Regions from separate parts of the Priestia sp. USM5 genome, predicted to be linked through region 1. Evidence: riboswitches for the same ligand, from Rfam matches in the RefSeq annotation. Region 1 holds a riboswitch; each other region holds the start of a gene.
The links. Region 1 has a riboswitch for thiamine pyrophosphate ahead of tenA (thiaminase II). Riboswitches for the same ligand answer to the same signal wherever they lie in the genome.
Positions count from the first base shown of each region.

Region 2: linked by a shared signal. The riboswitch ahead of ACWATA_RS21620 (thiamine phosphate synthase) and the one ahead of tenA (thiaminase II) in region 1 are both predicted to bind thiamine pyrophosphate.
Region 3: linked by a shared signal. The riboswitch ahead of thiC (phosphomethylpyrimidine synthase ThiC) and the one ahead of tenA (thiaminase II) in region 1 are both predicted to bind thiamine pyrophosphate.

Region 1 is NZ_JBSGKN010000001.1:2,548,493-2,558,783, forward strand. It holds gene ACWATA_RS13780 (cell wall hydrolase) at 1-93, shown strand, start outside; gene ACWATA_RS13785 (sodium-dependent transporter) at 125-1,459, opposite strand; gene ACWATA_RS13790 (hypothetical protein) at 1,636-1,818, opposite strand; gene ACWATA_RS13795 (TspO/MBR family protein) at 2,120-2,866, opposite strand; TPP riboswitch at 3,093-3,191, shown strand; gene tenA (thiaminase II) at 3,288-3,977, shown strand; gene ACWATA_RS13805 (aldehyde dehydrogenase) at 4,005-5,405, opposite strand; gene ACWATA_RS13810 (ArsR/SmtB family transcription factor) at 5,419-5,721, opposite strand; gene ACWATA_RS13815 (SDR family NAD(P)-dependent oxidoreductase) at 5,734-6,513, opposite strand; gene ACWATA_RS13820 (helix-turn-helix domain-containing protein) at 6,822-8,054, shown strand; gene ACWATA_RS13825 (phytoene desaturase family protein) at 8,129-9,616, opposite strand; gene ACWATA_RS13830 (superoxide dismutase family protein) at 9,733-10,291, opposite strand, start outside.
Region 2 is NZ_JBSGKN010000001.1:4,102,511-4,112,801, reverse strand. It holds gene ACWATA_RS21650 (amino acid ABC transporter ATP-binding protein) at 1-499, opposite strand, end outside; gene ACWATA_RS21645 (amino acid ABC transporter permease) at 530-1,234, opposite strand; gene ACWATA_RS21640 (amino acid ABC transporter substrate-binding protein) at 1,218-2,039, opposite strand; gene ACWATA_RS21635 (fluoride efflux transporter FluC) at 2,381-2,779, shown strand; gene crcB (fluoride efflux transporter CrcB) at 2,780-3,166, shown strand; gene ACWATA_RS21625 (hypothetical protein) at 3,218-3,433, shown strand; TPP riboswitch at 3,592-3,693, shown strand; gene ACWATA_RS21620 (thiamine phosphate synthase) at 3,815-4,438, shown strand; gene thiO (glycine oxidase ThiO) at 4,422-5,549, shown strand; gene thiS (sulfur carrier protein ThiS) at 5,546-5,749, shown strand; gene ACWATA_RS21605 (thiazole synthase) at 5,755-6,522, shown strand; gene ACWATA_RS21600 (thiazole biosynthesis adenylyltransferase ThiF) at 6,519-7,538, shown strand; gene thiD (bifunctional hydroxymethylpyrimidine kinase/phosphomethylpyrimidine kinase) at 7,561-8,370, shown strand; gene gpmA (2,3-diphosphoglycerate-dependent phosphoglycerate mutase) at 8,401-9,126, opposite strand; gene ACWATA_RS21585 (hypothetical protein) at 9,308-9,505, shown strand; gene ACWATA_RS21580 (NAD(P)-dependent oxidoreductase) at 9,544-10,164, opposite strand.
Region 3 is NZ_JBSGKN010000001.1:4,204,377-4,214,667, reverse strand. It holds gene ACWATA_RS22140 (Ger(x)C family spore germination protein) at 1-140, shown strand, start outside; gene ACWATA_RS22135 (VanZ family protein) at 339-794, shown strand; gene thiC (phosphomethylpyrimidine synthase ThiC) at 962-2,731, opposite strand; TPP riboswitch at 2,846-2,960, opposite strand; gene ACWATA_RS22125 (hypothetical protein) at 3,042-3,332, opposite strand; gene ACWATA_RS22120 (undecaprenyl-diphosphate phosphatase) at 3,791-4,615, shown strand; cyclic di-AMP (ydaO/yuaA leader) riboswitch at 4,889-5,028, shown strand; gene gltT (glutamate/proton symporter GltT) at 5,135-6,394, shown strand; gene ytvI (sporulation integral membrane protein YtvI) at 6,608-7,639, shown strand; gene ACWATA_RS22105 (DedA family protein) at 7,801-8,406, shown strand; gene ACWATA_RS22100 (EcsC family protein) at 8,431-9,222, shown strand; gene ACWATA_RS22095 (hypothetical protein) at 9,359-9,493, shown strand; partial or broken gene ACWATA_RS22090 (APC family permease) at 9,623-10,291, opposite strand, start outside.

The DNA.
Region 1 (10,291 bases):
TTATTCTTCTTTAACCCAGATAAAACAAGCGATCAATGGCTTCGTCAAAAACAGGTTACGATTACAATCGGAAATCACGTTTTTGCAAAATAAACAAAAAAAAGCACTCAGATGAGTGCTTTTTTTAATATGCAACAAGTAAGCTTAACAGAACAGCTATAATAATAATAGGTAATACGTATTTAACTAGAAAGAACCATGCGTTGAATAATTTAGCGCCTTTTGTACTTCCTGAAATAAACTCTTCATACACGGCTTCTTTTTTCATTTTAAATGTCACAAAAATCGCAATGGCTAAACTTCCAAGAGGCAGCATTAAATTGCTCACAAAAAAGTCAGCTACGTCAAATATACTTCTGCCAAAAAGTGAGACATGTTTTAGTACACCAAACGAAAGCGCTGATGGGATACCTACTACAAACACAAGAATCCCTGCTAAAGAAGCATAGCGAGTTCGTTTTGTCTGATCGTCTTTGGTTAAAGCAGCTACGATAATTTCCAGCAGTGAAAAAGCAGACGTAAGCGTAGCAAATAGAAATAAGATTAAAAACAGTGCTAAAAAGACGGTGCCAAACGGCATTTTCTCAAATACTGTTGGCAAGACCACAAACAAAAGTCCAGGTCCTTCGGTTGGCTTTAATCCGAATGAAAAAACAGCTGGAAAAATAGCCAAGCCTGCAAGCAGCGAAACAAACAAGTTCAAAATAGCAATGGTGCCCGCTGAACGCGTCAAGCTTACTTTTTTCCCTAAATAAGAGCTATATGTCACCATGCAGGATAATCCTACGCAAAGCGAGAAAAACGACTGACCGAGCGCATAGAGAACAGATGACCCTGTAATGGCTGAAAAATCCGGTTTTAAAAAGAACTTTACTCCGTCCATAGCTCCGTCTAATGTTAAAGAGCGAACCACAATGATAATAAAACAGATAAATAACAACGGCATCATGTATTTATTAGCACGCTCTATGCCTTTTTGTACGCCTTTTGAAATAACAAACACTGTAATTAATAAAAACAGCGCCTGTGCACCTAATACCACATAAGGTTGGCTAATGACGGCATTGAACAACGGACCGTACTCTTTTCCGCTTAGCATACCGGTTACGCTCATAATCGTATATAAAATCACCCAGCCGCCAACGACGCTGTAAAAGGAAAGCAAAACGACACAGCTGAGTACTCCCAGCCTGCCAATCCATACCCAAGCGGACTTTGGAGCAATTGCTTTATAAGCACTAATCGCTTCTTTTCCCGTATGTCTTCCAATGATAAATTCTGCCAACAGAAGCGGCAATCCAATAAAAATTGTAAATAAAATAAACAACGCAAAAAATGCTCCACCGCCACTGGTTCCGGTTACGTATGGAAATTTCCATATCGCTCCTAGACCAATTGCTGCCCCAGCAGATGCTAAAATAAAACCGAGGCGTGAAGACCACTGATTTCCTTTACTCATATAATGTTACTCTCTCCTCTTCTAAACTCAAAACTCATCTGATTAGTACTGTACCATAAATGCAGAAGAAAATCATTCCCGTTTTACTTTTTTCTATAAAACGATATCTATATAGAATAGAAAAAATGAAGAAGCAGCTGCCTCTTCATTTTGAGTTTGATGTTTCTATTCAAAAATTATTCTCTGTACGATGATTCGTCTCCACGGTAGGCTTCTTGATTTGATATTTCTTCAATATGCATATGCCCTTCTCTCTCTAAACGAAGAACTGTACGCTCTGCATCTTCATAACTCTCGCACGTCACTTGTTTATATTCCATATCGTCTTTATCTGTGTAAGCCACTAAATATGTTTCCATTTTAACTCCTCCTATATAAACTATATGTAACGTATGTTGCCTTTTTCGTTTATTTCTAAACATATAGGCTCCAAACATAAAGCCTAGCATACTATAATAGCGGAACTTCAATTTAAAAAGTTGAATTTTTCATTATGCACCGATGCAACATGGAGGTTACGCTTATGACATTTATTTTATCATTCGTACCAATTGTTGTTCCTTTTGGTATTTTAATTAGCTTAATTGCTTTTACAGCTGCTTTTTTACAATCAAAAGAGCATCATAAAAAGCTCTAGCTTACAAAAGCTAGAGCTTCTTTTTAAAAACGTCTATAGCGTTTAATCAGTCCCACAATAATAGCAATTGCTAATAAAACAATCGAGATGATAACAGTAATGACAATTGGCTGATTTCCACTTTGTTTCACCGCAATGGCAATATAAGCCCAAATAAAAACAAGCGGATAAACAGCGTCTCGGTTTTTTAATGTAAACATAATGCCCAGCGCAGCCCCTACCAGCAGCATAATAATCGTCCATGCTAACTCATTTAGGCCAAGTAAGTGCTGTATTCCATTTGCTTGAAATACGACAAATACATTAACAATAGTCGCAACAGAAATCCATCCAAGATAAAGCGAAATCGGCAGACGCATAAACCATGTCGTCATCCGAGAATGCTGAATAATGGAATATACAATCATTAATGTGCCTAAAATAAAGAGCATAACTAAAAGGGATAACTTATAGTAATCGTTTTGGAAAATAAAGATCCACGCACTATTTAACAAACAGTTTAGAAAAAACCAAATGCCGATACGTGCATATATTTCCTTTTGATCTTCTCTTGCAAAAAATTGGCGTATAACCCAAATGGTTAATAACAAATAAATAACGCCCCAGATAGCAAAGGCATAACCGGCTGGTGTAAACAACGTAGGAACTTGCGCAGAAGCCTCTGCCGTTGTTTTGCCTCCTATTGGAATCGCATTTGCTAAATAATTCACAAGAAGTGTAATAGCCAAGCCTACTGTATTTAATACAGCATACAAACGAAATTTTGCCATTTTGTTCTCTCCTTTCTTCTATTTATATGGGAATGTTTCGGAGACGAAAACGGCTCTTCCCTTCATTAATACCTCTTCTTCCCTAAAAATATGCATTTTTAAACAAAAATGATTAAAAATAGCTTCAAGAAGCTACCTCTTTAAGAGATAAAAACCGTTAGGGAACAATTTTCCGTAACGCTTTCTATTTTTCAGAATATATGGTAAGTTAAACATAGACTAATAGGAAGTCCACTAGGGGTGCCGACCGGCTGAGACAAGTTTTCTTGATCCCTTTGAACCTGATCTGGCTCATACCAGCGTAGGAAAGTGGCAATGTTCAGTTTTGTACTGTCCTTTGCCACTCCGTTTATAAACGGAGTGTTTTTTATTTCCTTTATGTGCTTGTTTGTGACTTCCTCATAATTAAAGGAGGATTTTGATGTCATTTTCATCTCAATTAAGACAAGAAGCAAACTATATTTACGAAGCCATTTTTAACCACCCTTTTATTAAAGGAATTGCTGAAGGAGACGTGCCAAAAGAAGCGCTTATTCACTACGTTTCTCAAGACTACGAATACTTAACAGCATTTGTCCGCATTTACGGCGCTGCTTTAACAAAATGCCGTACGCGTACCGAAATGGAAGCCTTTAATGCCGGCATTTCTACGGTATTACATAGTGAAGTACACCCTCATAATAATTTTTGTGAAGTAGCAGGCGTACGCTATGAAGACCTCCACACTGAGGCTCTTTCACCAACGGCCAGCCACTACATTAACCATATGACAAGCGTTGCGCATACAGGCAGCTTAGCGGAAATCATTGCCGTGCTTCTTCCATGTCCGTGGACGTACGTTGAAATTGGCCAGCGCATTACAGAACAAGTAAATCCATCTCCTTCTCATCCTTTTTATGAATGGATTCAGTTTTATAATAATGAAGAAATGAATGGCACAACACAATGGTTTTGTAACAAACTTGATGAACTCACCGAGCAAGCGACTGAAGAAGAACGTAATCGTATGAAAGATCACTTTATCAAAAGCTGTGAGCTGGAGTATTTATTTTGGGAAATGGCGTATACACAAGAAAAATGGCCGCTTTCTCAGCTTTCACTTTCAAAATAACGAAAAAGCCTCCTATCAGGAGGCTTTTTATTTCAATAATTTTTTAATCATTTTCAAGTTTTGTTTCTCTGAAGGATAGCGGAATGACAAATCAAACTTCGTTGTTTGAGACAGCATGCTTTTAAAATGAGAAAATGTCTGAAAGCTGTCTTTTCCATGATATTGGCCCGTACCGCTTTCTCCAACTCCGCCAAAGGGTAAATATGGCGTAGCGATATGCATAAGCGTATCATTTATACAGCCTCCTCCAAATGAAAGACGCTCCGTTATGACATTTTGTACATTTGCACTTTCCGTAAACAAGTAAAGAGCTAACGGCTTAGCTTTTTCTTGAACTTTATGAATAACTTCGTCTAGCGTTTCGTATTCAATCATAGGAAGAATAGGCCCAAAAATTTCTTCTTGCATAACGTCTGATGTCCAGCTTACTTCACTTAACACCGTAGGTTCTATTGTGAGCGTACTTTTATTATACCCGCCTCCAACTATAGCGTTTCCGTCTTTTAAAAACTCAACTAGCCGAATAAAATGGCGCTCACTGACAATACGGCCGTAGCGCTCACTTTCAAGCGGATTACTACCGTAAAATTGATAAATCGCTTCGCGAAGTTTCTCCACTAGCTGCGCTTTTACCTTTTTATGCACGAGCAAATAATCGGGAGCAACGCACGTTTGGCCTGCATTCATTCCTTTGCCAAACATAATTCGCTTCGCTGCAAGATCTAGGTTTGCATCTTCATGTACAATGCACGGACTTTTTCCTCCTAGCTCCAGCGTGACGGGAATAAGCTGCTTCCCTGCTTCTTGCATAATAATTTTCCCTACATTTACACTTCCCGTAAAGAAAATATAATCGAGGGGCTGTTTTAAAAGCAGGCTCGTCGTGTCTACAGCGCCTTCAATCACCGTCACAAATGCGGGATCAAAAGCCTCAGCTAGTAATTCTTGTATAACCCGAGATACGCTAGGCGTTAATTCAGAAGGCTTTATAATCGCCGTGTTTCCAGCGGCAATCGCTCCTACTAAAGGAGACAGCGCTAATTGAAACGGATAGTTCCACGGAGCAATAATTAACGCGACTCCATACGGTTCAGGAACAATTTTCCCTTTAGAGCCCACGTGTGTTAAAGCGGTTTTTACTTTTTTAGGCTTCATCCATTTTGCTAAATGCTTAAGCGTAAACCGAATTTCCTCTAGTAAAATCCCAATTTCCGACGTGTACGCCTCTACTTCAGATTTATTCAAGTCTTGTTTTAAAGCATCCATAATTCTCTGCTCGTTTTGTTTGACTGCGTCTCTGAGCTTATTCAGCGCTTGAATGCGGCTGCTGATGCTCTTTGTCTTTTGTGCATAGAAATACTGCTTTTGTGTAGAGACAATATGTTCAATGACCGTTTCATCTGTGATATAGAATTGCTCGTGGTTCATCTCTTTCATCTCCCTATAAACATTCAGCTTCAACTGTAGCAAGCAAGCTTTTTAATAGCTCAACTGCCTCGTTTAAAGCCAATGAATAATATCTCTGCGTTCCTTTTTGCTCAATTTGCACAAGCTTTTGATCACGTAAAATTTTTAAATGATGAGAAATTGCCGGTCGTGATAAAGTAGACTCGTTTGCAATTTCATTAACGGTTAAAGGCTCTTTTTCCGCGAGCAGCAAAATAATATCTTGTCTTGCTGAATCACTTAGAGCCTGAAAAATAGGAATGCTGGCACGAAATAACTCCACTGCTTTTTCACTCATAAATATTCTCCTTTATTTAATTTCTTGTGTTCTGCGGACAACGGATGAAAGCCACTTTCTTGGTACAAAGCGCGGGATGAAGGTGGCGAGACGAAACTGTACTCCTGGTACGATAACCGTCTGCCCTTTCATAAATTTTTTATAGCCCGCTTTAGCAACTGCTTCTACATCCATTGCACCGCTTTGAAAAAGCTTGGAATTGCTCAGCTGAGCCCGGTCGCTAAAACCCGTTTTAGTTGGACCCGGGCATAGAGCACTTACCGTTACATTGGTACCTCTTAATTCATTTTCAAGGGCCTCTGTGAAAGATAATACGTACGCTTTTGTTGCGTAATACACTGTCATAAGCGGACCCGGCATAAATGCAGCAACGGACGCAATGTTTAAAATTTTCCCGTGATTTCTTTTGACCATATCGGGTAAAAATAATTTTGTTAAATGAGTTAATGCTCGGATATTTAAGTCAATCATGTTTAACTCTTCATCTAAAGCTGTTTCAATAAATTTACCGTATAGTCCAAAACCTGCATTGTTCACTAAATAATCAACGTGCATTTCTTTATTTTTAAGTTCTTCATACAGTGACTGTATCTCTTCTTCTCTTGATAAATCCTTTACAACCGTTATTACGTCAATATTATAAGTAGATTTTAAATTCTCTCTAATCGCTGTTAGTTTATCAGCACTTCTGGCAACTAAAATTAAAGAATGGCCATCCTTTGCGAATTGATAAGCTAACTCTTTACCTATTCCTCCGGACGCACCGGTGATGAGCGCATAATGCTGTGACATAGTGTTCACTCCTTATGTTTATATGTTCAAGAACTTAAACATTTAAACTTATCTTATAGGATTCATTTTTTCCCGTCAACTGTTTTCTATACTCTCCTTTTCTTTTATGTTTTCCATTTTTGCCATTTGCGCATTTCTGTACATTTTTTTACAAAATATGCGTTTTCTTTACATAGAAGGCTAATGTCGTCTAGTTTTGACAACCTTTGTCACCTAGCAGGAAAACAAGTGAAGATATGGTGAATACAACATACAACAAATAATCCATTACATAGTTGGATGAAAATAGATAAGGGAGGAAATGAAAAATGATGGAGACGTATACAATTAAAAAAGTAAGTGATCAATTAGAGGTAGAAAAGAAAACGTTAAAACAATGGGAAAAATTATTGGGCAGCTATTTAACAATTGAACGAGTAGATGGGGCCCGTGTCTATACAGAGGAACAAATTGAATTATTTAATGATATTAAACAGCTGTTTGATGAACAATGTACGTTAGATGAAGTCAAAGAATATGTTCAGCTGCTGATAAAGGAACAAGAAGAGCAGGAGCATTTAGTGATGGAATCAGAGGCAGCGGTTTCAAAAGAAGAAGAACCAGCAAAGTTGAAAACTGCTAAAAAAGAAAACGTCATTGATTTTCAAGAACACTCCAATAAACAAATGAAGCAAGAAAAGAAAAAAGCTGCTGAAAAGCAGGAAAGCATTTCAGAGAATAAGCAAGAGAAGACCCCTCCTATACCTGAAGCACGATTAGCTACTGAAGAAGAAAAGCAGGCTATTTCTGCTTCTATTGAAGAACCAAAACCAAACGACCTTGTCGTGAATGAAAAAGAGCTGCTTCAAGGGGAACTAGTAGAAGCTGTTCGCCGCTATGAAGATGTGTTTGAAGTACTTGATACGTTTAAAGCTGATTTGTTAAAAGAAATGCGAGAAGGAATGCGAAATGAAGTTCGGGAAGAAATTGTCGGAGAAGTAAAAAAAGAGCTTGAAAAAAGTGCTACTCAAACTGTAGAAATGGTGGAGTCGGTCGGGGCATATATCTCTGAGTCTTCAGAACGCAGCGCAAGAGATGTAGAAAATATGTCTAAAAAAATTATCCGTTCTAACGAAAAATCGTTTGATGAAGTCACTTCTTTGATTGAAGATTATTCAACAATTGCGGAAGAAAAAACAGAGGATATGCGCCTGTTCATGAAAGATGTCATGGAGAATGCGGATGAATCCTCTAAAGAAATGCAGTATTTATTAGACCGATTCTCAAGCAATTCTACCGTTGCAATGAATCAAGTAAAATTTATGGTTGAAAAATTAAATAATTCTTCAACTAATACGACAGAAGAGCTTCGTGATTTAATTGATTCGATGAATGAAGAACGAGTCTATTATTTGAAAGAAATGGAGAAAGAGCGTAAGCTTCATCGTCAAAGCGTAGCTGAACGCGAAGAAATGTTTAGTGATTTTGTCCAAACCTTCAGACAAACCGCCGCTGCTGATATGAAGCGAAAACGGAAGTGGTGGAAGCTGTTTCTCTCCTGAAAACACCGGCCCTATGGTAATAGGGCCGGTGTTTTTTGATGGTATAAGCACTAGTAGTTTGTCCGGACGAAACGTTAAGGTAACCTATGCTGATGAGACGTTATACTTTGAAAAACATGATAGCCGCTTACCGATACGCCTATAGTTCCCGCTCCCGGAAACACTGTATCTCCGCATAACCACAGCCCTTGTAAGCCAGATCGATGCGAAATGCTGTTGAACAAGGCATGATCTAACGTTTGCGGAAAGCCTCCCACTCCGCCGTTTGGGCGAGAAGTGAACCTTTCCCATGCTTTAGGAGCTCCTGAAATTTGATGCTCTGCTTCTTCAATGTTAGGAATGATAGTTTTAATTCCTGCTATCATTTTTTTCTCAAGAACTTGTTTTTGAACATCATAGGTTTCCTTGTTACTCCACTTGCTAAGCTCAATGTGAGTAGATGCTGTAATTGTACGCTTGCCTTCCGGCGCACGAAAACGATCGTCAGGATGGGACACGGAGATAAATAAATGATTTCCTTCCGTCATCTCGCCTTGTTCGGATTGAAGCACTTGCTGAAACAACTCTACCTTCTGCGGAAGATCTCTTTCATCAATCGCAACATACATCGAAAACGTTCCCCACTGCGGAAGCTCGCTTTTTTCTTTGGCCCTCTTATGGATATGTTGGTAATCTTCATCATGCAGTAAAGACTTTAAGCTTTGAATTGGCGCGTTGCATACAACGTCTGAAGCGCGGTAGCGGTTACCTCTATGATCATGCACGATCCACTCGTCGTTATCACGCTCTATCTTTACTACTTTCCTTCCTAGAGTCGTTTTTCCTCCGTTGGCTTTAATAGATTTTTGCAGGGCTTCTGCGACTTTGTATAAGCCACCGTTCACATAGAAAGCTCCTTCGTGATAAATATCCAACGCTAGACATCCGATAAGCATTGAACAGTTCTCACTCGTTGTCTGCATGCTGTCTATTAATTGACCATCAATAAAATGAATAAAGTCCGTTTCGTCTAGCAACCTGTGTTTTTTTAGTAAATGACTAAACGATTGATGAAAATAAGGTAATAACTTCACAGACCCAAGATTTAACGAACTTACCAGCCTACTCCACTCACCGATTGTGAGAGGAGGAAGAACCGGCAGCGGCCGCATGAGCTTGCGAATTTCTTTTGCAACTCTAAAAATACTTTCATAGAAGCTCCTAATATTCTTCGCTTTATGAGGAAATTGTTTTTGAAGATACGAAATATGCTGATACCGGTCTTGATAATAAATTAGTGTACGATGTGGAAGATGAACTTTCATGATTTTCTCAAGAGAAATCTTTTCAATTTCTAGGCCCAGGTATGTGCTGATTCGCTCATGTATCCCTCCGCGCTCAAATCCCATTCCAAGCGTCGCTCCGACAGGAAATGTATAGAGATGGCGCTGGAATTTCCCGGCACAGCCTCCCCACTCTCGAGAAGCTTCTAAAACCGTCACTTCATAGCCATGTTTAGCTAAAAGCGCTCCCGCTGTTAACCCACCTATTCCTCCACCTATTACAACAACTTGCTTATGCATGTTTTCACCTTCTTTAACTCTTTCTTCTATTGTGCAAAAAAAAGAAGCTCACCGCAATTTAGAAGCGGCTCGTTACGGCAATAAAAAAGCTGTGAATGATCTCACAGCTTTTTGGCTTATTTCGTAATCACTCCACAAACAATTCGATCTCCTGAGTTTCCTGAAGGATCTGTTGTGTAATCGTCTACTTTATCATGTATCACTAATGCCGACCCCTCCATATCTATAAGAGAATTCGGCTTTCCTTCTTGCAACGTCACAAGAGAAGCAAAAATTTCGGTATCTACTTTTCCATTTGGCGCAACTTCTAAGTTGGGCAAGTCACCCGCATGCGGGCCTTTTGTATTTTTAAAGCCGTGTTCACGTTTAAAAGGATTAAAATGGGCCCCTGCTGTTTTGAAATCCGGCACCTCACATTTTCCTATTTCATGAATATGAAATCCATGTCTCCCGGGTGAAAGACCTTGAGCAGTTAATTTAATTTGCACACCGTTCTTTGCTTCTGTCAGCGTAGCCTCTCCTACTTTTTTGCCTGACGTATTCGTTAAATCTACTTTAACAGGTCCTACCGATACCTCGCTCGTTTCTTTCGCTTCCTCGGTTTTCAGGTGGTTTTCATGAGCGTTATTTTGCTCTTTTACCATGCTGCATGCTCCTAACAATAACAGAACAAAG
Region 2 (10,291 bases), 1.6 Mb from region 1:
GCTCATCAAATAGCATAACTTTTGGGTCCATCGCCATTGCTCTGGCGATGCCAACACGCTGTTGTTGTCCGCCAGACAGCTGGAAAGGGTAAAAGTCGAGCTTATCGCCTAAGCCAACGCGTGTTAACAATTCTTTACCTCTTTTTTCTGCCTCTTGAGTAGAAACGCCTTTTACAATTACAGGACCTTCCATAACATTTTCAAGCGCACTTTTATGAGGAAATAAGTTATAGTTTTGAAAGACCATACCTGTTAGGCTTCGAAATGAAGTAATGTCTTTTTTACGAACAGGTTTGGTGAAATTTATGCTTTTTTTATCAAGTTCAATCGTGCCGTCTGTTGGGATTTCTAAAAGATTTAAGCAACGTAAAAAAGTAGTTTTACCCGATCCAGAAGGACCAATTAATACAATTACCTTGCCCTGTTCAACTTCTAAATCAATCCCTTTTAATACTTGCAAATCACCGAATGATTTATGCAAATTTTTGATATTAATCATATGAAAAACTCCTTTAGCTACTCGAAACGGTTATTTAGATACGTAACGATCTAGTCTTATTTCAATGCGTCCTTGGATAATGGATAATATTGTACACATAATCCAGTACAAGAGCGCTGCTTCACTATAAAGAAGTAAAAATTCATAGTTAGTCGAAGCAATTTCTTGAGCTTTACGGAACATCTCAGAAACAAGAATAAGCGATGCAAGTGACGTATCTTTAATAAGGCTAATAAAAGAGTTAGATAATGGCGGAATCGATACACGTGCTGCTTGCGGTAAAATAATCCGTCTTAACGCTTGGGAATAGGTCATACCAAGTGAGTAGCCAGCTTCCCACTGTCCTTTAGGAATAGATTGAATCGCTGCTCGGATAATTTCAGATGCATACGCACCTACACTTAATGAAAATCCAATAATAGCAGAGATAAATGGGTCAATTGTTATATCTAAATTGGGTAAGCCGTAGAAAATAATAAATAATTGCACAAGCAGCGGTGTACCTCGAATAATCGATACATAGATGCGCGCAATTATATTTAAAACTTTTATAGATGATAAACGAGCCAAGGCTGTTAAGACAGCTAAAATGATACCGAGTACAAACGTGATTAATGTTAGTGGAATAGAATATTGAATAGCTCCCTTTAGCATTGGTAAGAGAGATGATTGAGCGATTGAAATCAATTGATTCAATCGCTCTCCATCAGGAAAAATATTATTTAGGAGAAACATCTTCGCCAAACCATTTCTTAGAAATTTTTGCGTATGTTCCGTCTTTTTTCATATCTTTCAATGCTTTGTTTACTTCATCCACTAACTTACCGCTGTCTTTTCTAAACATAAAGCCGCTTGCAGCACCATCGGATTTTTCATCCGCGATTTTGATAGGTGCGTTAGGGTGCTTTTTCTTATAGTCAAGGAACGATAATTTATCGTTGATTGTAGCATCAACACGGTTTGCGCTCATTAGTTCTACTGCTTGAGCAAAACCTTCAGCACTCGTAATGTTTGCACCATAAGATTGAGCCATGTCTTTGTAGTTACTTGTTAATGACTGTGCTGATTTTTTTCCTTTTAAATCTTTAAATGATTTGATATCTTTTTCGTCTTTACGAACAATTAATACGGCGCCTGACTGGATGTATGGGTCAGAGAAATCGTATTTCTTTTGACGATCTTCACGAATACCCACTTCATTAGCAATCATGTCAAAGCGTTTAGCATCTAATCCGGCAAACATGCCATCCCACTGTGTTTCTTTGAACTCAGCTTTTACGCCAAGACGTTTAGCTACTTCTTGAGCCAATTCTACATCAAACCCAGTTAGCTTTTGTTTGTCATCATGAAAAGTGAACGGAGGGTATGTACCTTCAGTTCCAATTGTTAATACGCCATCTTTTTTCACTTTATTATATAAATCCTCTTGTGAAGATTTATTGTCTCCATTGTTTGCTTCATTTTTTGAGCTAGAACCGCATGCGGCAAGCACAACTGTGAAAGCTAATAGTAGCGACAAAAGTGCAGCAAATTTCTTCATTTTCTAAACCCCCTAGTATTCTGATAGGAAATGATACTCTGTGATACTAAACAAGAACACAGCAAAAGTCAACAAAAAAAACTTATACGATTAATGTGACTTAAAATAAGGGAAATATACCTTCTATACACGGTTTGTCATAAGGATACAGAAAGATTTTAAAATTTGGATTAAGTGGATTTTTAAGGGATATTTGAGGAGTAAAAAGGAAGTTTCATGCGACGATTTTCTCTTTCATTTTTTCATGACTTTTGGTGCAATAAACATATAGTTAAATGTTAAGGTAGAAATAAATTCCTTATGGTACACTTAAAGAAGAATTTATGAAACGGAGCGATATGATGAAAGCCATAAACTTAATCTCAATTGCCTTTGGTGCTATCGCTGGTACATATGCGCGTTATTTGCTAAATCTTTCCTTATTATATACGGGCTATCCAATAGGAACGGTAATTGAAAACCTATTAGGAAGCTTCATACTAGGCCTATTAACAGGATTTTTTGCGTGGAAAAAGCCAAAAGAATGGATAAAGCTTGGACTAGGAGTTGGCGTGTGCGGCGGTTTTACAACGTATTCAACCTTTGCAGGAGACGTCATTTCTCTCACTCAGCACCATTTATTTTGGGGAGCCATTTATGTCATTGTCTCTTTAGTAGGTGGAATCCTTCTTGCTTTAGCAGGCTATCTATGCGGTGAAGCGGCAGGGAAAAATTTAGTGAAAGTACATGAGGTGAAGTAAATGAGCATAGTGAGCTTGGCACTTGGCGGGGCAGCTGGAGGAATATGCCGTTATCTTTTGGGTTTAAAAGTTACAAAAACAGTTTCAAACCCTCCTTTTCCAGTCTCAATGCTGTTTGTAAACTTGCTCGGTGCGTTTGGGCTTGGTCTTTTTTACGGTAGTTATTATGGAAAGGTTCCGAGTCATGCTTATGATGATTCAATATTTTTAATGATTGGCATTGGGTTTTTTGGTGCCTTTACCACTTTTTCAACGTTTAGTGTGGAAACCGTACAGTTAATTCGGGAAAAATCTTATCGGAAAATGTTGGCGTACGTGGGGATTTCAGCATTTGGAACAGTTGGTTTATTTACAGTCGGTTTACTGGCAGGAACGTTTTTATTATAAGTAAAGAGAACGTTTCTAGTAGGGAAAAACAAAAAGACGGAGAAGTAGAGAATGGATAGAAAAGCAGAAGTTTGGAAATACATTTTGTTGATTGTAGCTGTTGCAGGTCAGATCATTGGTTTTTTATTTTTATTTATAAATGTTGTGGCGGCATTTATTTTTTACGGTTTTTATATTCTAACTTTTATTATGTTACTCCTGCTGTTTATATGGGATCGGAAAAAGGAAAAAGACAAAGAAGAATTTGACGACTATACCGATTACTAACTATATAAAAAGCAGAATGATTCGGTGCGCCGGGCCTCTTAGTAAAGAAGCTTAAAAGATACATCTATAAAAGGAAGAGAGCCGTAAGAGCATAAAGAGATATTGTATTTACATCTAGTTGTGTTATAATTTTAAGTGCAAAAACAAAATCAATAAATAGCAATCACTAGGGGAGCTTTCTGAAGCTGAGACGAATGTATTTCGGACCCTTTGAACCTGATCTGGTTTGGACCAGCGTAGGGAAGTGGCGATCATGTTTACATAACGATGCATGCTAACCACTCTACGTTGTAGAGTGGTTTTTTGTATGTAATAAAGCCCTCTGCACAAGATGAAGTGATTGAAATTTCTCTTTATTCTGAATGGAAAGGTTTCGATCATGTGGATATTCCTAAATTTCATGTCATTACAACAGATAAGCAGCCAATCGAAGAGCTTCAAAAAATTTTAACGGCTATCGCGCCTTTTGCAGGTGCCATTCATATTAGAGAAAAAGAGAAAACGGCAAAGCAGATTCAATGTTTACTAGAAAGCCTGCCATTTTGTCGCTCTAAAATTATTGTGAATGACCGAGTTGATGTAGCGCATGCTTTAAAAGCAAAGGGCGTACAGCTTGCCTATCATAGTTTAGACGTTTCGTTTGTTATAGACGCATTTCCTTCTCTTATTGTCGGAAAGTCAGTTCACTCTGTGGAAGAGGCTTTAGAAGCTGAAAAAGATGGTGCTCACTACATTCTATACGGACATATTTATTCAACACATTCAAAAAAAGGATTAAAAAGTCGAGGGATAGCGGCACTAAAAGAAGTAGTAGACGCTGTGCAGATACCGGTTATTGCCATTGGAGGAATTACTCCTGTAAATGCCAAAGAGGTACTTCAAACAGGAGCACATGGTATAGCTGTGATGTCTGGTGTCATGCTTGCGCAAGATCCCCTCAAAGCGATTAAACAATATTCTCATATATGGACATCTGGAGGTGGAGAAAATGAAGCAGCATTATGATGTACTGTTAATCGGAGGAGGTATAATCAGCTCTTCTATCGCTTATCATTTGTCAAAACAAGGAGCGTCAGTAGCTATTCTTGAACGCAATCAAGTTGGTTGTGAAGCTTCAAGTGCAGCCGCTGGTATTTTAGGTGCTCAAGCTGAAATTGATGAAGAAGGTCCTCTTTTAGACCTTGCTATTAAGAGCAGAAGCATGTTTCCTGAACTGGTGAAGGAACTAAAAGAAAAAACGGCTATCGACGTAGAGCTCATTCAAAAAGGCTTATTAAAAGTCGCTGGAACAGAAGAAGATGCACACGTATTAAAGAAAAAAGCCGCTCAGCACCACCGGTGGGACAAAGATGTAAGATGGATCGATGTAAAAGAAGCGCGTTTGTTAGAACCCGGGCTCTCTCCAGACATATACGGAGCCATTACAATACCGGGAGACGGCCAGCTAGCTCCGGCTAAGTTAACACAAGCTCTTGCTCATGGAGCCTTGTATCACGGAGCAGATGTATTCGAATACTGTGACGTTCACTCTCTTATTATGGAAAATGAAACAGTAAAAGGGGTACAGACGTCCAAAGGCTCTTTTTATGGAGAAAAAGTAGTGATTGCAGCAGGCTCATGGGCTAAACGCTTTATTTCTTCTGAACATTTAGGCGAGGTGTTTCCTGTAAAAGGAGAGTGTATTGCTCTGCAAAGTCATAAGCCCCTGCTTTCTAAAACGATTTTTTTAGATGAAGGTTTTTACTTAGTCCCTAAGACTGGTGGAAGAATCGTAATCGGGGCAACTAAGCTGCAGCATGATTTTACTAAGACCGTTTCTGCACAAGGTATTCAATTTTTGCTGAATAAAGCTTCTGCGCTTCTGCCGGCCATTAAAGAAGCCACATTTGAAAAAGCATGGGCTGGTCTTCGTCCACAAACGAATGATGGCTGGCCTTATTTAGGAGAGCACCCTGAAATAGCGAATCTGCACATGGCTTTTGGCCACTACCGAAACGGTATTTTATTAAGCGCTGCAACTGGAAAAATTATGGCTGATGCTTTGTTAGGGAAAAAGCCAAATCATTCATTCTTTACATCATTTCAGCTAACGAGAGCAATGGAGGGAGTTCATTGAATCTAATTATTAACGGTAAGACCGTCACTGTCGGAGATGAAATTGAAACGGTCGAGCACTTGCTGCAGGCTCAGAGTCTGCATGAGCGAGTTGTAATTGTTGAATTAAACAAGAATATTTTGCAAAAAGAAGAACATAGCGATGCATGCTTAAAAGATGGAGATACATTAGAAGTTGTTTCATTTGTTGGAGGAGGATGAAGAGTATGTTAAAAATTGGACAATATACATTTAATTCACGTTTATTATTAGGAACAGGGAAATTTCCGGACTTTACGACTCAGCGTCAAGCGGTAGAAGAGTCGGAAACAGAAATTTTAACATTTGCTGTTAGACGAATGGATATTTTTGATCAAAATCAGCCTAATTTATTAGAAGCACTTGATGTGAAGCGTTTCACTCTTTTGCCTAACACTGCTGGAGCAAAAAATGCAGAAGAGGCCGTACGTATTGCTAAATTAGCAAAGGCTTCTGGACTTTGTGACATGGTGAAAGTAGAAGTAATTGGATGTGATAAGACGCTGCTTCCTGATCCAGTTGAAACATTAAAAGCTAGTGAAGAACTGTTAAAAGAGGGCTTTACCGTTTTACCTTACACATCAGATGATGTTTTACTTGCGCGTCGTTTAGAGGAGTTAGGCGTACATGCCATTATGCCAGGAGCGTCGCCTATCGGTTCAGGTCAAGGTATTATTAATCCGTTGAACATGCGTTTTATCATTGAACAATCAACCGTTCCAGTAATTGTAGATGCAGGTATTGGAACGGCTTCAGACGCAGCTCAAGCTATGGAGCTAGGAGCAGATGGTGTGTTATTAAATACAGCTGTTTCAGGAGCAAAAGATCCTGTGAAAATGGCTCGTGCTATGAAGCTAGCGATTGAGGCAGGAAGAGCAGCATTTGAAGCAGGACGTATTGAAAAGAAACAATATGCAACGGCAAGCAGTCCAACAGAAGGGATGAGTATCGGTTGATTAATCGTTATTCCCGCCAAGAATTGTTTCAACCTATTGGAAAAGGCGGACAGCAGCAAATTCAAGAAAAGCATGTTCTGATTGTAGGAGCAGGTGCTCTTGGAACAGGGAACGCCGAGGCCCTTGCACGAGCGGGAGTAAAGAAAATAACGCTCATTGACCGCGATTATGTAGAGTGGAGCAACCTTCAGCGTCAGCAATTGTATAGTGAAAAAGATGCTGATAAAAGAATCCCAAAAGCAGTTGCCGCTAAAAAAAGGCTTCACGATATTAATCATGATGTAAAAGTAGAAGCCCACGTAGCGGACGGTACCCCTCAAGTTTTAGAACAGCTTGTTGAGGGGGTAGATGTTATGATTGATGCAACCGATAATTTTGACACACGCCTTGTAATGAATGATTTATCACAAAAATATGATATTCCTTGGATTTACGGAGCATGTGTAGGAAGTTACGGAATTAGTTATACTATCATACCAAGTGAAACACCGTGTTTATCCTGTTTGCTTGAATCTGTACCGCTTGGAGGGTTAACATGTGATACAGTGGGGATTATTAGTCCTGCTGTACAAATGGTAGTCGCTCATCAAGTAACAGAGGTGTTAAAAATATTAGTTGGAGACTGGAATGCGCTCAGGAGGGAACTTGTTTCGTTTGACGTATGGAAAAATGAGTATACGAGCATCAATGTGAACGTATTTCGCAAATCTGCTTGCCGCTCATGCGGCAGTGAACAAACGTATCCCTTTTTACAATATGAAAATCAAACGAAAACAGCTGTGCTATGCGGAAGAAACACGGTACAAATCCGTCCGGGCAAATCAGCCAAGCAGCCGCTGCAGTCTTTAGGTGAACGATTAAAAGAAAAAGGATATAAAATTGAACAAAATCCGTATCTGCTTTCTTTTTATGTAGATGATTACCGTTTAGTGATGTTTCAAGACGGGCGCGTCTTTGTCCATGGAACAAACGATATAGTAGAAGCAAAGTCACTTTATCATCGGTATATTGGGTAAGAAAGAGATGGAGGTTTCAAGCATGACAGTACCAAAAGCATTAACCATTGCTGGATCAGACAGCGGTGGAGGAGCAGGCATTCAAGCAGATTTAAAAACATTTCAAGAGCGTGATGTTTTTGGCATGTCTGTTATTACAGCTGTGACTGCACAAAATACAGTTGGCGTTCAAGGAGTTTATCCTTTAGAAGTAGAAGCAGTTGAAACGCAGTTAGATTCAATTGCGACTGACTTATTTCCTAATGCAGTGAAGACAGGTATGTTGTTCAGTGCTGATATTATTTACGCAGTGGCTCGTAAAATCAAACAGCACGGACTGCAAAATGTTGTAGTTGATCCCGTTATGATTGCAAAAGGCGGTCAATCTCTTCTTCAAAGAGAAGCTATACAGGCTCTAAAAGAATTATTGCCCCTTTGTGAAGTCATTACGCCGAACATACCGGAGGCGGAAGTCATCACGGGGAAAGAAATTTACACGATTGAAGACAGAAAAGAAGCGGCAAAACAGATGCATGAGCTAGGTGTAAAGCACGTTGTAATTAAAGGCGGACATGACCAATCTCATCAAGATATGATTGATCTAGTGTATGATGGTCATACGTATGTTGAAATCAAGCATGAAAAGATGAATACAAAGCATACACACGGGACGGGATGCACGTTTGCTGCTTGCGTCACGGCTGAACTAGCGAAAGGCAAAAGCGTAGTTGAAGCAGTTCAAACCGCTTCGGATTTTGTTCACTATGCGATTAAGCATACGCTTGAACTTGGTTCGGGACACGGTCCTACTAATCATTGGGCGTATAGAAAATACTTTCGTTCAAATATATAAAAAAACGTGCCTACAATCTAGGCACGTTTTTTATGAAGAAGGAATATGTGTCGGAATTTCTCCATCGATGCCTAAATAATAATGTCTAATGGGCTTTAAATTATCATCAAGCTCATACACAAGCGGTACGCTTGTGGGAATATTCAAGTTCGCAATGCCATCAGGTGAAATGTTATCCAAATACTGCATCAGAGCTCTAATCGTATTACCGTGAGCGGAAATAATAACCTTTTTGCCAGCTTTAATAGAAGGAGCAATAGTTTTGTTCCAATATTCTAGAACCCGCTTTTCTGTATCGGCTAAGTTTTCCGTTACAGGAAATTGTCCCTTGGCTAATTCCTTATACTTAGGGTTGGAAGCTTCATAGCGAATATCTGTTGTCTCTAAAGCAGGAGGGCGTTCGTCCATCGACCTTCTCCACAAATGCACCTGCTCTTCTCCAAATTTTTTTGCGGTTTCTTCTTTGTTCAAACCTTGAAGAGCCCCGTAGTGTCGTTCATTCAGTCTCCAAGATTTATATACAGGAATCCACACGAAGTCCATTTGATGTAAGACAATCCATAGAGTACGAATGGATCGTTTTAAAACAGAAGTATAGGCGATATCAAAAGCATATTCGTTTTTCTTTAGCACTTTTCCGGCTTCTCGCGCTTCTTGCAATCCATTTTTAGAAAGGTCTACATCCGTCCAGCCTGTAAATTTATTTTCAAGGTTCCATACGCTTTGTCCATGCCTAATCAACACAAGTTTTATCATCATGTTCTCCTTTCAACAATGACTAAGGACTCTATTCTTTTTTATTATGAGAAGGAAAGTGTTTTTTATCCTAAAGCCGGGGAAAGGAGTTTTTAACATTTAGAAAAAGTGATGCTGAAAAGTAAAGCTTTAACTTTTTTACGCATATGATAAAAATAAAAAAGGGAAGGGAAGATAGTGGATGAGTGACCAAGAACGTCAGATTCAAGCGCTGCACGGCCAGATTGAAGATTTAAAAGAAGAAATGTATCAGATGAAGCTTGATATTAGCACATTAGAGAAAGAAAAAGGAAAGCCTGTTTTGACACCGGCTCTCGTTGGTCAAATAGGAGGTTTTGTTCTAGGTGGATTAGCTATAATTGGTATTTTTTGGATGTAGAACTTTTCGTTTTGAAAACGAAAAGTTCTCCTGATTTTTCAATAAGCAATTCCAACGCGGCATTTTGGGAATTTTTGAGCCCATATTTCATGGTAGGTAAAATGAGCGGTATCTCTCGTTGAAATTTTAACGGCATCTGCTGGCAAAATATCTTTTTCCACTCGGTATGTGCCTGTTACTTCACCATCAGGCAAGTAGGTTGGGCATATAACGGTCCAGTTTAGGTCACTTTCCTTCAAGTATAAGTATCCTTTTAAATGATCTTCTGCTGCTCTGGTCGTTTTACGCTTTGATTCATTTGATTGAAAACGATACTTTTCCGGTTCCGTTCGTGACTGTAAAATACCTGCAGTTCCGATAGTAAGAATACGATGAACGCCGTAATGCTTCATGCTGTTTATAATAAGCGGAATACTTTTTGAAATGGTCTCTGCACCATCTGTATTTAACGCGCTGACTACGATATCTTGGTGCTTGAGGGCAAAGCTGATATTTTCTTGATCAAGGACATCGCCTTGTAAGATATGTAGGTTTGGATGACTAATCTTTAGCTTATTGCGGTCTCTAACAAGTACCGTAACGTCGTTTTCATCTTTTAGCATCATTTTTAATAAAGACTGTCCAACTCGTCCTGTTGAGCCTAATAGTAAAATTTTCATTGGTTGCACCCCTCTATAAAAGATAGTATCTATTCTTTAGAATATACAATTTGTATACTTATTCATAATAAAAAGCATGCGTAGCATAAAGTAATACAAAGTTGATGAAGAAAATATTCAACATCAA
Region 3 (10,291 bases), 1.7 Mb from region 1:
ATTTTCTGGAAATAGGAAGAGAAGCAGCTGCTTATCATCCGAGTATATGGAAAAGGCTTAAATGGAGACAGGACTATAAAAACATCTCGATTAATCCGAAAGTACAAGTGGAAATTATCCATCGTGGAATTATTAATTAAAAAAAGTCATGCGAAACGCATGGCTTTTTTTAAGTGGAAAAATGTTAGTTTACAAAATAATAAAAAGGGAATTGTATTTATTTATTGATGTGATAGGATAAAAAAGCATATAAATGCATTCACTACGAATGAAAGCAGTGGACATATACATATAGATAATAATAAATGGTTTGGGGAGTCAAAGAAGGTGATGTTGAAGTGAATGTAAGCATCAGGTCAATCGTTAAAAAAGTCATGTTCATTCTATTTATTGCGTATACGGCAGTGGTCATTTATGCTACTCTCATACGCGAAAACGAACATGTTTACGGAAAAGCAATGAACTTGGATTTATTTAGTACAATCCGTCTGATGTGGGACAGCGGTAATATAATGCTCACTCTGACAAATATACTGGGAAATATCGTGATGTTTGCGCCGCTTGGAATGTTTATTCCGTTGTTTATGAAGTGGTTTGACGGTTTTATTCAAGTCTTTACGACTGGTTTCTTAATCAGTTTTCTGATTGAAATTTTACAGTACAAGCTAACGGAACGAGTATTTGATATTGATGATATCTTTTTGAATACGCTAGGTACATTTATAGGCTGGGTTATTATTAAAATACTATATTGGATCAAGAACATGCTGAAAGCACGTTTCAAAAAAAGATGAAAGGACTTCTTTACGAAGTCCTTTTTGCATCTTGTTGATAGAAACACTTAATGCAGCGTCTTACGGAAGAATGTGAGGATTCAACGATAATGTGCTGACAATTTTGCTGAACAAATAATAACTTTTCTTCAAGCTGCTTAATTTGTTTTTTTAGCTGTTCTACTTCATTATTGATAGATATTTGAACCACTGTTAACAAACTCTTTAGCTTTTTCTTTCATTCCTTCTTTTCTTACTTCGTTTACATCTTTTTCATTTTCTTGAGTCATGTTACGAATATCTTGAGAAATACGCATCGAACAGAATTTAGGTCCACACATTGAACAGAAATGGGCTGTTTTAGCACCTTCAGCGGGAAGTGTTTCATCGTGATATTCTTTTGCGCGCTCTGGATCTAGTGACAGGTTAAATTGATCATTCCATCTAAATTCAAATCTTGCTTTAGACAGAGCATTATCGCGTTTTTGTGCTCCTGGATGGCCTTTTGCTAGGTCAGCAGCATGCGCAGCAATTTTATAGGTGATAACGCCTTCGCGAACGTCTTCTTTATTCGGGAGTCCTAAATGTTCTTTTGGCGTTACGTAGCAAAGCATAGCTGTCCCAAACCAGCCAATCATTGCAGCACCAATACCTGATGTAATATGGTCATAGCCTGGAGCGATGTCGGTTGTAAGCGGTCCAAGAGTATAGAAGGGAGCTTCCTGGCATATTTCCATTTGTTTATCTACGTTTTCTTTGATGAGATGCATTGGAACATGTCCAGGACCTTCAATCATAACTTGAACATCGTGTTTCCAAGCAATTTTAGTTAATTCACCAAGCGTTTCTAATTCACCGAACTGTGCCTCATCATTAGCATCTGCAATGGAACCAGGACGTAGCCCATCGCCAAGCGAAATAGCAATATCGTATGCTTTACAGATTTCACAGATTTCTTCAAAGCGAGTATATAAAAAGTTCTCTTCATGATGAGCTAAACACCACTGCGCCAAGATGGATCCTCCGCGTGAAACAATACCTGTCGTACGTTTCGCTGTCAGAGGAATATAACGTAAAAGAACACCTGCGTGAATAGTAAAGTAATCAACACCTTGTTCTGCTTGTTCAATTAATGTATCGCGGTATGCTTCCCACGTTAGATCTTCTGCTACGCCTTTTACTTTTTCAAGCGCTTGGTAAATAGGAACGGTCCCTACAGGAACAGGCGAGTTGCGGATAATCCATTCGCGTGTTGTGTGAATATCCTTTCCAGTTGATAGATCCATAATTGTATCGGCTCCCCAACGCGTTGCCCATGTCATTTTTTCTACTTCATCTTCAATAGCTGAACGAATAGCTGAATTTCCGATATTAGCATTAATTTTCACATGGAATTTGCGGCCGATAATCATCGGTTCGCTCTCAGGGTGATTGATATTATTAGGGATAATTGCACGTCCTCTTGCTACTTCTTCACGCACAACTTCAGGATTCATCTGTTCACGAATAGCGATAAATTCCATTTCGGGCGTGATGATTCCTTTTTTCGCATAGTGCATTTGCGTTACATTTTGATTTTTTTTCGCGCGCAAAGGTAAACGTTTAGTGATAAAGCGCTCGTACTGATCTCTTGGATCACCGTCATAATAACCGTTATCCTGTGGCTGAACCGTACGGCCTTGATATGTTTCTACATCGTTTCGTTCTGCAATCCACTTTTCGCGCAGAGCCGGTAATCCTTTTTGTAAATTAATTTCATAAGAGGGATCTGTATAAACACCGCTCGTGTCGTATACACGTACGGGACTATTTTCTTCTTCACCAAAAGACCCTGTAGTAGGAGACTGATGAATTTCACGCATAGGTACTTTAAGGTCTTGTCTGGATCCTTGGACATATACTTTGTGACTGTTTGGAAAAGGCTTTTTCATAGAAACTGATACATTTTGTTTTGACATTACATATTCCTCCGGTTTCGCATAAAGTGTAGCTATACCGAACCATAAAAAAAATCGGGTTCTGTGATAGACAGAACCCGATGGAATAGGCAAAAAAAGAATAAAACTATACTATTCTTTTCAAGACTACTTCCCTCCGCTGGTATAACCCAAATCAGGTTCAAAGGGTTAAAGAGTTTTATTGCACTCTTCTCTCAGTCTGAGCTATCAGACACCCCTAGTAGAAATAACATTCAAATTATTCAATTTACGGCTTAAGTTTACCATCATTCGGTAAAAAATCAACCCTTAAATAAAAAAAGCTAGACAATTAGCGTTGTCTAGCAGCATCGATTGCAATCACAATAGCTGTAATAATATGCATGATAAATCCCAAAAATGGAATCCAAGCAACCAGTGAGGTAACAAGTCCTAGTATGTTTCCATAAGCAGATAACCCTCGTCTATTAGCTAAAATGAGTGTGATAGCATGAAGAATAAATCCAATAAAAAGAGGAGTATAGCTAAAGCCCATAACAATCCCCGCGCCAATTAAAGGAATTCCCAGCAAGGCTTCATACCCAGCAGTGACCCATTTCATTGTACGTACATTTCCATTCATAGTAAAAAGCCTCCTAAAAAAGATACTACTATATACGAGAAAAGAGAGAAAAAAGTTTCAAATTACTTAGGGGATATGTCGTATAAGTCAGCCCTATTGGAATAAAATGATAGATGACAGTAAAGGGGGATGGAAAAAACATAATAATTTAGTCATTTTTTCACACTAAAGAAAAATAGTCTAGATGATTCATTTTTAGCTAAGGGACCAGAATTTATACTGAACATAGTGACTGCTTTTTAAAATAAATAAAAGCTGATATCGTGTTTTTTGGTTGTAGCATGTAAGCTTTTTATTACAAATTATTAAAGATTCTTATCTTTTTGCAAATACACATTGTATTTCATAGTTTTAACAATTATGATAAAAAAGCAAGTGTCAAAATAGGAAAATAGTTGAGCATGTAAAACGAAGCGATAAGCTTATTAATTTGAAAGAAAGGCAAGGTACATAGCTTTATGTGGGAAATTATTGTAGCAATCATTTTAGGGATTGTAGAAGGTTTAACAGAGTTTGCTCCCGTTTCGTCAACTGGGCATATGATTATTGTGGATGACCTGTGGTTAAATTCAAAAGAATTATTTTCATCTCCAGTAGCTAATACATTTAAGATTGTTATTCAGCTAGGCTCGATCTTAGCAGTAGTTGTTATTTTTAAAGATCGTTTTATTAATTTATTAGGATTGGGAAAAAAACCAGCTGCTGCAATTGGACCGACAAATCGCTTAAATTTAATGCAAGTAATTGTTGGTTTGTTACCCGCAGGAGTGTTAGGACTTTTGTTTGATGATTACATTGATGAACATTTGTTTTCTTTAAATACGGTGCTAATTGGCTTAGTGGTCGGAGCTGTATTAATGATTCTAGCAGATTTGTTTGGACCTAAACGTCCGCGTGTAGAGACGGTGGACCAAATGTCTTATGGACAAGCACTAGGTATAGGACTGTTTCAATGTATTGCTCTTTGGCCAGGTTTTTCTCGTTCAGGCTCAACGATTTCAGGAGGGGTTCTTCTTGGAATGAGCCATAAGGCAGCCGCAGATTTTACATTTATTATGGCAGTGCCAATTATGGCAGGAGCAAGTGGACTTTCATTGGTTAAAAACTGGCAGTATTTCACATCAGATGCACTACCGTTTTTTATTGCTGGTTTTATCAGCGCCTTTATTTTTGCGCTTATATCGATTCGCTTTTTCTTAAAATTAATCAACCGCATTAAATTAGTTCCGTTTGCCATTTATCGAATTGTCTTAGCGGCTATTCTATATTTTGTATTTTTATAAAATAAATAAGCGTATTTTATAGCCATTTAAACTTCTGATAAAGACTTAAAAAGCAAGAAAAAGCTATTGCAACATTGCAATAGCTTTTTTGCATAAATATATATTATTGTCTTTTGAAAGCGTTTTATAAACATGGGTATTGACAAAACGTGTCGAAAAATAGTAAATTAATATTTGTGCAGTATAAAGTTAAGTAAAAGTAAGACTTCTGTTTAGTTTTATTGACTGTAAAAAACGTATGACAACGTATAGATCGTTTTAATTTTATAAAAATTGAATAATAAGCTTAATCGTATAGAGCGGGGGAATCATTATCGGCAGTAAAGCTGCCTTGGGGTGAATCCTTACAAAAGGTAGGAAACTCTCAATTCCGAATCCGACAGTTAACCTCGTTTGCTTTATTGAGAGAAAGAGCCCAAAATAGCGTAAGTAAAAGGCTGTTCTTTCTTAAGAATAGTCTTTTTTTGTTTTTTCAGAAAAGTATATACAAATGTCATACATCTTTGGGGAGGTACATCTATGAAAAAAATTCGTTTTGGTTTGGCTACGCAGATTTTTACCGGTTTAATCCTCGGTGTTCTTGTAGGAGTAATTTGGTTTAACGATCCGCGTGTAGTAACATACCTGCAGCCGCTGGGAGACTTGTTCTTAAGATTGATTAAGATGATTGTTATTCCAATTGTTATCTCAAGTTTAGTCGTTGGAGTTGCAGGAGCAGGTAGCGGTAAACAGGTCGGAAAGCTTGGCGTTAAAACCATTCTCTATTTTGAAATTATTACAACTTTCGCAATTGTAATCGGTGTATTGATTGCTAATATTTTTCACCCTGGACAAGGTGTAGACATTCATTCAGCACAGAAGAGTGATATTTCACAATACGTTGAAACATCCGAACAGCAAGAAGGAAAGTCAGTGGCTGAAACGTTCTTACACATTGTTCCGACAAACTTTTTCCAGTCAATTGTTGAAGGGGACATGCTAGCAATTATCTTCTTTACAGTATTGTTCGCACTTGGAGTAGCGGCAATTGGAGAAAGAGGAAAGCCTGTTGTTCAATTCTTTGACGGCGTTTCTCACGCAATGTTTCACGTGGTAAACCTAGTAATGAAAGTGGCTCCGATTGGAGTATTTGCTTTAATTGGTGTAACAGTTTCGAAATTCGGTTTAGAGTCACTCCTTTCATTAGGAAAGCTTGTTATCTTAGTTTACTTAGCGTTAATTTTCTTCCTACTTGTTGTATTAGGAGGAATTGCGAAATGGGCAGGAATTAACATTTTCCACTTATTCCGCTATATGAAAGATGAACTGTTGTTAGCATACAGTACATCTAGTTCTGAGACAGTTCTTCCGCGAATTATGGAAAAACTTGAAAAGATGGGCTGTCCAAAAGCTATCGTATCGTTCGTTGTACCAATTGGTTATACATTTAACCTAGATGGTTCTGTTCTCTATCAAGCGATTGCAGCGTTATTCTTAGCGCAGGTGTATGGTATTGATTTAACGATCGTTCAACAGCTGACGCTCATTCTGGTATTGATGGTTACATCTAAAGGAATGGCTGCGGTGCCAGGAACATCATTTGTTGTATTACTGGCTACTCTTGGAACAATCGGCGTTCCGGCAGAAGGATTAGCCTTCATTGCGGGAGTAGACAGAATCATGGATATGGCACGTACGGTTGTTAACTTAGTAGGAAACACACTAGCAGCAATTGTGATGTCTAAATCTGAAGGCAAATTTGACCCTAAAAAAGGTACAGAGGTCATGAGAGCCGGCTAATTTATAAATTAAAAAGCTACTTATTCTATTCAAAAAATTAGAATAAGTAGCTTTTTTCATAATAATTCCTTTATTATTATGGAAATTGACCCTATAATATGTAACATCAGGTATAAATATATCCAAATTTTATTCTTACATAAAAGCAGTCACTGGTTCCTTTCTTTATCAATAAATATAGAGATAGCTTAGCTAGTTGGGGGATAGTAGAGTATGTGGAAAAAGCGAATATGGGTCATCGCCTCGATAGTAATCGTATGTTTGTTAATCCCTTACAGTTTACCGATTGTGTTTGCTTTATTAACAGCATTAGCGCTTGAGGGTATTGTTCAAAAATTGCATCAATCTTTTAAAATGAAGAGAGTCTACGCAGTGCTTATGACCTTCATTTTATATGTTGTTTCGCTCATACTTATTGGATTTTTTATTGTTCGGACAATCGTTACGCAAGTGGTTGCTCTTTCAAAGATAGCGCCTTCATTTGTAAAAGAAATCTATGAAACCGCGATTTATCCAACTATTATCAAGTGGAAATACTATTCAAACGCTCTTCCTACAGAAGTGATTTCTTCTATCGAGCGCACGCTTGAAAAAACCGTAAATTCATTAGATTCTCTATTAAAAAGTACCGTGGAAATCATCATTAGCTTTGCTGCTACTGTTCCTGGGTTTCTACTAGAGTTTCTTATTTATTTAGTAGCGCTTGTATTTATCAGCCTTGAGCTGCCTGCTATTAAAAATAAAATTAAGTCATTTTTAACAGAAGAAACGAAATATAAGCTACAAGTTGTCATCACTCAGCTTATCCAAGCGGGGGTTGGTTTTATTAAGGCACAAATTATTTTAAGTGTCATGACGTTTGTAATGGCTTATGTAGGGCTTTGGCTATTAGATGTTCCGTATACCGCGCTGCTTAGTTTATTAATTGTAATTGTCGATATCTTACCAATCCTTGGGACAGGCTCGGTGCTCGTTCCATGGGGGATTTTTGCTCTTACGCAAGGACATGACTCATTAGCAATCGGCTTATTTATTCTATTTGGAGTCATTACGGTAGTAAGACGTGTAGTAGAACCAAAAGTATTTTCTACAAATATGGGTATTTCACCTTTGGCTGCATTAGTTAGTTTGTACATTGGATTTAAACTTTTAGGTTTTGTCGGGTTGTTTTTAGGACCGGCTTTAGTTATTTTATACGATGCTCTTCGTAAAGTAGGTATTATTCAAATTAACTTTAAACTATAAAAGCGCTGGATAAAACTAGCGCTTTTTTTTTATTGAAACTTTTGTAGTACGTCATACGTAAAGAGGGAAAGGAAAAAACTATGTCGCGTTGGTTTTTATCTATCAATCGGCTAAATTATAGTTTTGCAGTCTTAGATTTAATGACATGAGGAGGAGAATTTTTGTTAGAGTCGGTTTTACTTTCTTTAATTGAAGCGCTAAAACAGCTCTCTTATTTTGGCGTAATTTTAGCATTAACGTTTGAGTTTGTCCCCGCAGAGCTTGTTTTACCTTTAGTAGGGTATTGGGTGTACCAAGGTGATATGAACTTGTATCTGGCTATCCTTGCAGGTACAGTAGGCGGTGTGTGTGGACCGTTGACTCTTTATGCACTGGGACGTTACGGTGGACGACCGCTAGTTTTAAAATATGGAAAATATTTTTTGGTGAAAGAAAAAGAAATTGACGCTGCCGATCGCTTTTTTAATAAGTACGGCAGCGGGGTCGCTTTTTTTGGACGGTTTATTCCAGGAGTGCGTACGGCTATCTCTTTTCCATGCGGGATGGCAAAAATGAATGTATGGCTGTTTTCTATTTACACATTTGTTGCGATGCTTCCAGTAACGGCTATTTACGTATATTTAGGATATAAGTTAGGACCTAAGTGGAAAGAGGTGGGTCCGATTGTATCTCAATACATGCAGCCTATTGGAATCGGAATTGTTGTTTTAATTGCGTTGTTTTTCATCATTAAATATGTGCGGAATAAACAAGTAGGACAGAGCTGATAAATCGAGGAAAAGAGTGAGGATATGTCAGAGCATGAACAATTGAGAATAGAATTGCGAAAAATTGAAAAGTGGGAGAAAGACCAAAAAGGACTTTTTTTCTGGGAGCGGCTGGCTCGCTTGCCTTTTTCAGCTTTAGATAAAGTAACGCCAAAGTTCATTCATCAAAAAATAGAAAAATTATTAGATGAAATTGCTAAGTATGTTGATAATGGAGGCCAGTATTTAGCTAATACGTCTGCCACGCTAGAGAAAGCATCAGCCCAATTACAAGAAAATAAGCAGCTGTCAATAGAGGATGTTCAGCATTTATCTCTGCAGGAAATGGATGAGTTGGCGGAGTATTTTATTGAAGTCCGAAAAAAGAATGCGCAGCTGCAAGGAGCTACAACCGGAGTAGGTGGAATTTTCACACTGGCGATTGATATTCCTTTTGTATTGGGACTTACGCTTAAGACACTGCAAGAAGTGGCTGTTTCTTATGGTTACGATCCCACTGAGCAAGAGGAACGCATTTTTATGGTCAAATGCATGCAGTTTTCATCCTCTGATATTGTAGGAAAGCGTGCGATTTTAGAAGAATTAGCAAGCGGCAATCGAACGCGGAGCTTGCAGCAGCTCCAAGGTTGGAGAGAAGTGTTTCTAACCTATAGAGACAACTTGGGATGGAAAAAGCTATTTCAAATGATTCCTATAGCAGGGATGGTGTTTGGGGCGTATATTAACAAACAAGCGATTAGCGATATAGGAGAAGTTGGAATGATGCTTTACCGTAAAAGACGCATTTTAGAAAAAGTCTCACAATCTAAAAAATAAAAATAGGCTGGTATGAAAGTATTTTAGTTGAAGAAAAATCCGAACGAGTTTGATTCTTAGTTGAGAATCAAATACGTTCGGATTTTTTTATTGATATAGTAAATGTAGCTTTCATGTATTTAGTTGCCTCTAGGTGTTGATTGGAGGGCAAGGCGAAGACTCCTGCGGAAAAAGCGGAACAGATGAGACCCCGCAGGAGCGCAAGCGACGAGGAGGCTCAACGGCCGCCCGCGGAAAGCGAAGCCTTGCACGGAAATCAACAGCGGTGTAACGAGCGATTCATATTAGATCGTTTACCTTTTTGTTCGTGTGTAGATGGGATTGATTTGTTTATGTCTTAATTACTTTTTTTCGACATTATTTCTGGGGAAATATGTCGAGGTGTGTTAAGCCTATTTCCTTAATCAAAATGAAAAGTAGGAATGGTAATAGTATTTTTTCGTCTGGCAATCAGTAAATAAATAATTCCAATTATATTCCATACAATACCGATAAATAAGGATGTTTTTTCTAAGTTAAGCCACATAAAAAATAAAAATAAACTGCCGAGTAAAGGCATAAGTACATATGAAATATATCCACTGAGAGATCGTTTGTTTTGTTGAATAAAATAATGGATAAAAACCGCTATGTTAACTGAACTGAACGCAATTAAAGCACCAAAATTAATTAAAGAGGTAGCTTTTTCAAGAGACAGACTTAGTGAAATTAAAGAGAGACCACCAATAATGACTACGTTCCAAACAGGCGTCTTTGTTTTAGGGTGAATATAGCCAAAAATTCTCCGTGGCAGATAACCATCTTTCCCAATTGCGTAGAGAAGTCTTGATGCACTCATATGTGAGACAAGTCCAGAAGCAATAGTTGATGTTAAGGCTGCTGCTACAAAAATAGATTGAAACAGCTGGCCGCCAATTTTATAAGCGATTTCAGCCGATGCACCTTCTAAATCATGAAACAAAGAGGCTGAAGGGAAAAGAAGCTGAGCAAAGTAAGAAACCGTAATAAATAAGGCGCCTCCCGTACATGCAATAATGAGAATCCCTTTGGGAATGGTTTTCTCAGGCTT